DNA from 2 places in the Streptomyces sp. NPDC023573 genome. Region 1 is predicted to be linked to the other one. Evidence: predicted binding sites of a transcription regulator. Region 1 holds the regulator's gene; the other holds the start of a gene.
The links. The regulator HrcA, encoded in region 1, represses chaperone genes, less so after heat shock. The targets are predictions, from matches to a motif close to TTNGCACTCNGNNNNNCNGAGTGCNAA.

Region 1 (3,409 bases):
CGCCCTCGATGCGCAGGTCGTCGCCCCACACCCGCTCGACGAGCTCGGCGTCGTGCCGCCCCTCCACATAGATCCGGCCCGCCCGGGCGACCCTCGCCCGCGCCCCGGGCACCGCCACCGAACCGGAGGCCGTACGCGCGGGCCGGGCGGGACCGGCGGCCGACGGGCGCACCAGGGTGACACCCCGGCCCTCCAGCAGGAAGCCGCGCGGCTCCATCGGGAAGACCCGGTGCTTGCCGAAGCGGTCCTCCAGGGTGACCGTCGGCCCCTGGGCCGTCTTCTCACACCGGATCACCGCCCCGCAGAAGCCGGTGACGGCCTCCTCGACCACCAGACCGGGCTCGGCGGGGACCTCGGGGGCGGGGGCGGACTTCTTCCACGGCGGGGTCAGATCCGGCTGGTAGCTGCGCATGGCAGCACGATAATCGGGGCAGCGTTCACGACACGCCGAACCGGACCGCCAGGTGCTCACGCTGCGCCCGGACGAACGCCGCGTCCACCACCGCCCCGTGCCCCGGCACGTACAGCGCGTCCTCGCCACCCAGCTCCAGCAGCCGGTCCAGCGCGGCCGGCCAGTGGGAGGGGACCGCGTCCCGGCCCGCCTGCGGTTCGCCGGACTCCTCGACCAGATCGCCGCAAAGCACCACGACGGGCGAGCCCGGTACCAGCACCACGAGGTCGTGGCCGCTGTGACCGGGCCCCACATTGGCCAGCAGCACCTGGAAGCCGCCGCCGAGATCGAGCGTCCACTCGCCGCTCACCTGGTGCCGCGGGGCCACCAGGGCGTCCGTGGCCGCCGTGGCGTCCGCCTCGCTCATCCCGTGCCGCAGCGCGTCGGCGCGCAGCTCCTCGGCACCCCGCCCCAGCAGCTCCGCCGTGCCGACCGCCCCGTAGACCTCCGCCCCGGAGAAGGCGGCGGTGCCCAGCACATGGTCGAAGTGCGGATGGCTCAGTGCGATATGCGTCACCCTGCGGCCCAGCAGGCCCTCGGCCTGGGTGCGCAGTCCGGCCCCCTCGCGGAGCGTCGCGCCGGTGTCGTAGAGCAGCGCACCGTCCGGCCCCGCCACCAGCGCGGCGGTCGCGTCCCAGACGGGGAGGCGCCGCCGCCCCGTAGCGTTGCCCAACCGCTCCCAGCCGAACTCTTCCCAAGAGACGTCCATACGACGACGCTATCGGCAACGACCTGCGCGGTCCCACGACGGCGTGGCCGGTCGCCCTTGCCCCGGGCCCACCCCGCCCCCGTACACTGACCGGGGGGATTGCTGGCACTCGAACGCACAGAGTGCCAGGCAGACGCCGAAGAACCACAGCTGGAGGTGTGCGCGGTGCTCAGCGAACGCAGACTCGAAGTGCTGCGCGCCATCGTTCAGGACTATGTCGGCACCGAGGAGCCCGTCGGCTCCAAGGCGCTCACGGAGCGGCACAGCCTCGGGGTCTCCCCGGCGACTGTCCGCAACGACATGGCGGTGCTGGAGGACGAGGGCTTCATCGCCCAGCCTCACACGAGTGCGGGGCGCATTCCGACGGACAAGGGCTACCGTCTCTTTGTCGACAAGCTCGCGGGCGTCAAGCCCCTGTCGTCGCCGGAGCGCAGGGCCATTCAGAATTTCCTCGACGGCGCGGTCGACCTCGACGACGTCGTGGGCCGCACGGTCCGGCTGCTCGCGCAGCTGACCAGGCAGGTCGCCGTCGTGCAGTACCCCTCGCTGACCCGGTCGACGGTCCGGCACGTGGAGCTGCTGTCGCTGGCTCCGGCCCGCCTGATGCTCGTCCTGATCACGGACACGGGCCGGGTCGAACAGCGTATGATCGACTGTCCCGCGCCGTTCGGTGACACCTCGCTGGCGGATCTGCGGGCCCGGCTCAACAGCCGGGTCGTCGGACGACGCTTCGCGGACGTCCCGCGGCTGGTGCAGGACCTGCCGGAGTCCTTCGAGACCGAGGACCGGGGAACCGTATCGACGGTCCTCTCCGTCCTCCTCGAGACTCTGGTCGAAGAAACGGAGGAGCGGCTGATCATCGGCGGCACCTCCAATCTCACCCGTTTCGGGCACGACTTCCCTGTGATGATCCGGCCGGTGCTGGAGGCATTGGAGGAGCAGGTCGTGCTGCTGAAGCTGCTCGGTGAGGCAACGGACTCAGGCATGACCGTACGGATCGGGCACGAGAACGCCCACGAGGGCCTCAACTCCACGTCCGTCGTCGCGGTCGGCTACGGTTCGGGCGACGAGGCAGTCGCCAAACTCGGCGTGGTCGGACCGACCCGCATGGACTACCCCGGAACGATGGGAGCGGTACGCGCAGTGGCACGTTACGTCGGACAGATCCTGGCGGATTCGTAAGTGGCCACGGACTACTACGCCGTACTAGGCGTGCGCCGCGACGCATCTCAGGACGAGATCAAGAAGGCATTCCGTCGGCTCGCCCGCGAGCTGCACCCGGATGTCAACCCGGATCCGAAGACCCAGGAGCGGTTCAAGGAGATCAACGCCGCTTACGAGGTTCTGTCGGACCCGCAGAAGAAGCAGGTCTACGACCTCGGTGGCGACCCGCTGTCCCAGTCGGGCGGCGGCGGTGGCGCTGGAGGGTTCGGAGCCGGCGGCTTCGGCAACTTCAGCGACATCATGGACGCGTTCTTCGGCAACGCCGCACAGCGCGGGCCCCGTTCGCGGACCCGTCGCGGCCAGGACGCCATGATCCGCCTGGAGATCGACCTCAACGAGGCGGCCTTCGGCACGACCAAGGACATCCAGGTCGACACGGCGGTCGTCTGTACGACCTGCAGTGGCGAGGGCGCCGCACCCGGCACCTCCGCGCAGACCTGTGACATGTGCCGCGGCCGTGGCGAGGTCTCCCAGGTCACGAGGTCCTTCCTCGGCCAGGTCATGACCTCGCGGCCCTGCCCGCAGTGCCAGGGCTTCGGCACGGTCGTGCCGACCCCCTGCCCCGAGTGCGCCGGTGACGGCCGCATCCGCTCGCGGCGCACCCTCACCGTGAAGATCCCCGCCGGTGTCGACAACGGCACCCGGATCCAGCTCGCGGGCGAGGGCGAGGTCGGCCCCGGCGGCGGCCCCGCCGGCGACCTGTACGTCGAGATCCACGAGGTCTCGCACGCCGTGTTCCAGCGGCGCGGCGACGACCTGCACTGCACGGTCACCATCCCGATGACGGCCGCGGCGCTCGGCACCCAGGTGCCGCTGGAGACGCTCGACGGGCTGGAGGAGATCGACATCAGGCCGGGCACCCAGTCCGGCCAGTCGGTCCCGCTGCACGGGCGCGGCATCACGCACCTGCGTGGCGGCGGGCGCGGCGACCTGATCGTGCACGTCGAGGTCCTGACCCCGACGAAGATGGACCCCGAGCAGGAGCGCCTCCTGCGGGAGCTGTCCAAGCTGCGTGGCGAGGAGCG
Region 2 (3,409 bases), on a different contig from region 1:
GGTGCGCTTCACCGTGGAGTCGGCCCACGCCGCGTCCTCGGACAAGCAGGTGGCCATCGCCGAGATCGAGTTCTTCGGCCCGTCGAACACCGACGGGTCCTGACCCGGCCCCACCAGAGCGCCGCGCAGCGGCGACAACGACGACGCCGGCCCCCGGGAACGAATCCCGGGGGCCGGCGTCGTACGGATACCGCGGTACTGCCTGGAGCTGCTGATCCGAGGATCAGAAGTCCATGTCACCGCCCGGCATGCCGCCCGGAGCGGCCGCGGAGGCCTTCTCCGGCTTGTCGGCGATGACGGCCTCGGTGGTGAGGAAGAGCGCGGCGATGGACGCGGCGTTCTGCAGAGCGGAGCGCGTGACCTTCGCCGGGTCGATGATGCCCTCGGCGATCATGTCGACGTACTCGCCGGTCGCGGCGTTGAGGCCGTGACCGATCGGCAGGTTGCGCACCTTCTCGACGATGACGCCACCCTCGAGACCACCGTTGACGGCGATCTGCTTGAGCGGGGCCTCCAGCGCGAGCTTCACGGCGTTGGCGCCCGTGGCCTCGTCACCGGTCAGGTCGAGCTTCTCGAAGACGGCCGAGGCCTGGAGCAGAGCCACGCCACCACCGGCGACGATGCCCTCCTCGACGGCGGCCTTGGCGTTGCGCACCGCGTCCTCGATGCGGTGCTTGCGCTCCTTGAGCTCCACCTCGGTGGCGGCGCCGGCCTTGATGACGGCCACGCCGCCGGCCAGCTTCGCGAGGCGCTCCTGGAGCTTCTCGCGGTCGTAGTCCGAGTCGGAGTTCTCGATCTCGGCACGGATCTGCTTGACGCGACCCTGGACCTGGTCGCTCTCGCCGCCACCGTCGACGATGGTCGTCTCGTCCTTGGTGATGACGACCTTGCGAGCGGTGCCGAGCAGGTCGAGACCGGCGTTCTCGAGCTTGAGACCGACCTCCTCGGAGATGACGGTGCCACCGGTGAGGATGGCGATGTCGCCGAGCATGGCCTTGCGGCGGTCACCGAAGCCCGGAGCCTTGACGGCGACGGACTTGAAGGTGCCACGGATCTTGTTGACGACCAGGGTCGACAGAGCCTCGCCCTCGACGTCCTCCGCGATGATCAGCAGCGGCTTGCCCGACTGCATGACCTTCTCGAGCAGCGGAAGGAGGTCCTTCACGTTGCTGATCTTGGAGTTGACGATCAGGATGTACGGGTCGTCGAAGGACGACTCCATACGCTCCATGTCGGTGGCGAAGTAGGCCGAGATGTAGCCCTTGTCGAAGCGCATACCCTCCGTGAGCTCGAGCTCCAGACCGAAGGTCTGGGACTCCTCGACGGTGATGACGCCTTCCTTGCCGACCTTGTCCATCGCCTCGGCGATCTTGGCGCCGATCTCGGTGTCGGCGGCGGAGATGGAGGCCGTCGAAGCGATCTGCTCCTTGGTCTCCACGTCCTTCGCCTGCTCCAGCAGAGCGGCGGAGACGGCCTCGACGGCCTTCTCGATGCCACGCTTCAGAGCCATCGGGTTGGCTCCCGCGGCGACGTTGCGCAGGCCCTCGCGGACGAGCGCCTGGGCGAGAACGGTGGCGGTGGTCGTACCGTCGCCGGCGACGTCGTCCGTCTTCTTGGCGACCTCCTTGACCAGCTCCGCACCGATCTTCTCGTACGGGTCCTCGAGCTCGATCTCCTTGGCGATGGAAACACCATCGTTGGTGATCGTGGGCGCGCCCCACTTCTTCTCGAGGACGACGTTACGGCCCTTGGGGCCGAGGGTGACCTTGACGGCGTCGGCGAGCTGGTTCATCCCGCGCTCGAGACCGCGCCGTGCCTCCTCGTCGAACGCGATGATCTTGGCCATGTGAAGTGGTCCTCCCGGACAGGGGTGGATTCTCCGGACCGAGTGGCGCCCGCGACGGACGGCCAGCGTGCTCAGTGGTTCCTTGCCCCACTGGGCCTGCGGGCCTCACCGGCCCGGTCCAAGTTTCTGTCACTCTCACCTGGAGAGTGCTAACGCCAATGATTAGCACTCGACCCCTTCGAGTGCAAGCGTCCGCCTCGGGATGTGGACAACCTGGAGGGGTGTGCGGACGCACGTGAGGCCCGTACCCCTGGCCGGGGTACGGGCCTCACGTGCGTGAGTAGTGTCGTCGGACGACCGCGCCGAGCTCAGCCGACGGCGAGCTTGACCATGTCCGCCTGCGGCCCCTTCTGGCCCTGCGAGATCTCGAATTCAACTCGCTGACCCTCTTCGAGGGTGCGGTACCCGTCCATCTGGATCGCGCTGTAGTGGACGAAAACATCCGCACCACCGTCGACCGCGATGAAGCCGTACCCCTTCTCCGCGTTGAACCACTTGACGGTGCCCTGAGCCATGCCTAACTCCCCTATTACTGGCCCTTGCACGAGCGCCGCACTTCGCGGGCCCGGGTCAGAACTCACCCTCCGACAGGAGAGGGTGGCGTGCGCCGGAACGCGTCGACCGCGGCCGAATGTATCTGCCCAACTGCCCTCTGCAACAGGTCAATCGGACGAGAATTCTGGGCACAGGCGACCGCCCGCAATGGGGGAACTCACAAGATTCCAGGACAAGTCGGGCCTGACAAAGGCCACTTATGCCGCAAGGAGTTCACTTACTTTGGCTGCTTCTTGTCGCGGCCGGGCGCATTCTCATATGCGGGCGGCACGGGCAGCTGCGGGGACTTCCCAAACTGTACCGTGCTCAACCATGCAGAATGACCCCCTCCGCTTTCCGGCGGAGAGGGCCACTGTGCTCACGTCATGCGGTCGGGCGTCCTGTGACCCCGGGGGCGATCAGCCTCCGGCGACGGCCGGAATGATCGACACGCCCGCGCCGTCCGGGGTGACCGCGTCCAGGCCGCCCTCGAAGCGCACGTCGTCGTCGTTGACGTACACGTTGACGAAGCGGCGCAGTTTGCCCTGGTCGTCCAGGACGCGGGCGCCGATGCCCGGGTGGTTCTGCTCCAGGGACGCGATGACCTCGGAGAGGGTCGCACCCTCCGCCGGGACCTCGGCCTGACCGCCCGTGTAGGTGCGGAGGATGGTGGGGATACGGACCTTGACGCTCATGTGGGTGCCTTCCTTCGGTCTCGGGTGTCAGTTGGCGGCGGCGAGGCCGGCGTCGCGGAACGCGTCCAGGCTGGGCCGGATCGTCGCCGACAGGCCGGTCGTCGGGGCGACCGCGTCGAGCGTCTTCAGTCCGTCGCCGGTGTTCAGGACGACCGTGGTGAGGGAGGGGTCGAGCAGGCCGGCGTCGATCAGCTTCTTCGTCACACCGACCGTCACCCCGCCCGCGGTCTCCGCGAAGATGCCCTCGGTGCGGGCCAGCAGCTTGATCGCGTCGACGACCTGCTCGTCGTTCACGTCCTCCACGGCGCCGCCGGTGCGCCGGGCGATGTCCAGG

Region 2: a site for HrcA is predicted at 2,009-2,035, ahead of groL (chaperonin GroEL). Genes of this name have one in related genera too.

What each region holds. Positions count from the first base shown of each region.
Region 1 is NZ_JBVHKB010000001.1:830,787-834,195, reverse strand. Features, by position in the region: gene ACZ32T_RS03820 (DUF3097 domain-containing protein) at 1-412, opposite strand, end outside; gene ACZ32T_RS03815 (MBL fold metallo-hydrolase) at 438-1,160, opposite strand; gene hrcA (heat-inducible transcriptional repressor HrcA) at 1,326-2,342, shown strand; gene dnaJ (molecular chaperone DnaJ) at 2,343-3,409, shown strand, end outside.
Region 2 is NZ_JBVHKB010000002.1:723,657-727,065, forward strand. Features, by position in the region: gene ACZ32T_RS09910 (NADase-type glycan-binding domain-containing protein) at 1-103, shown strand, start outside; gene groL (chaperonin GroEL) at 224-1,846, opposite strand; gene ACZ32T_RS09920 (cold-shock protein) at 2,155-2,361, opposite strand; gene ACZ32T_RS09925 (MoaD/ThiS family protein) at 2,800-3,075, opposite strand; gene thrC (threonine synthase) at 3,103-3,409, opposite strand, start outside.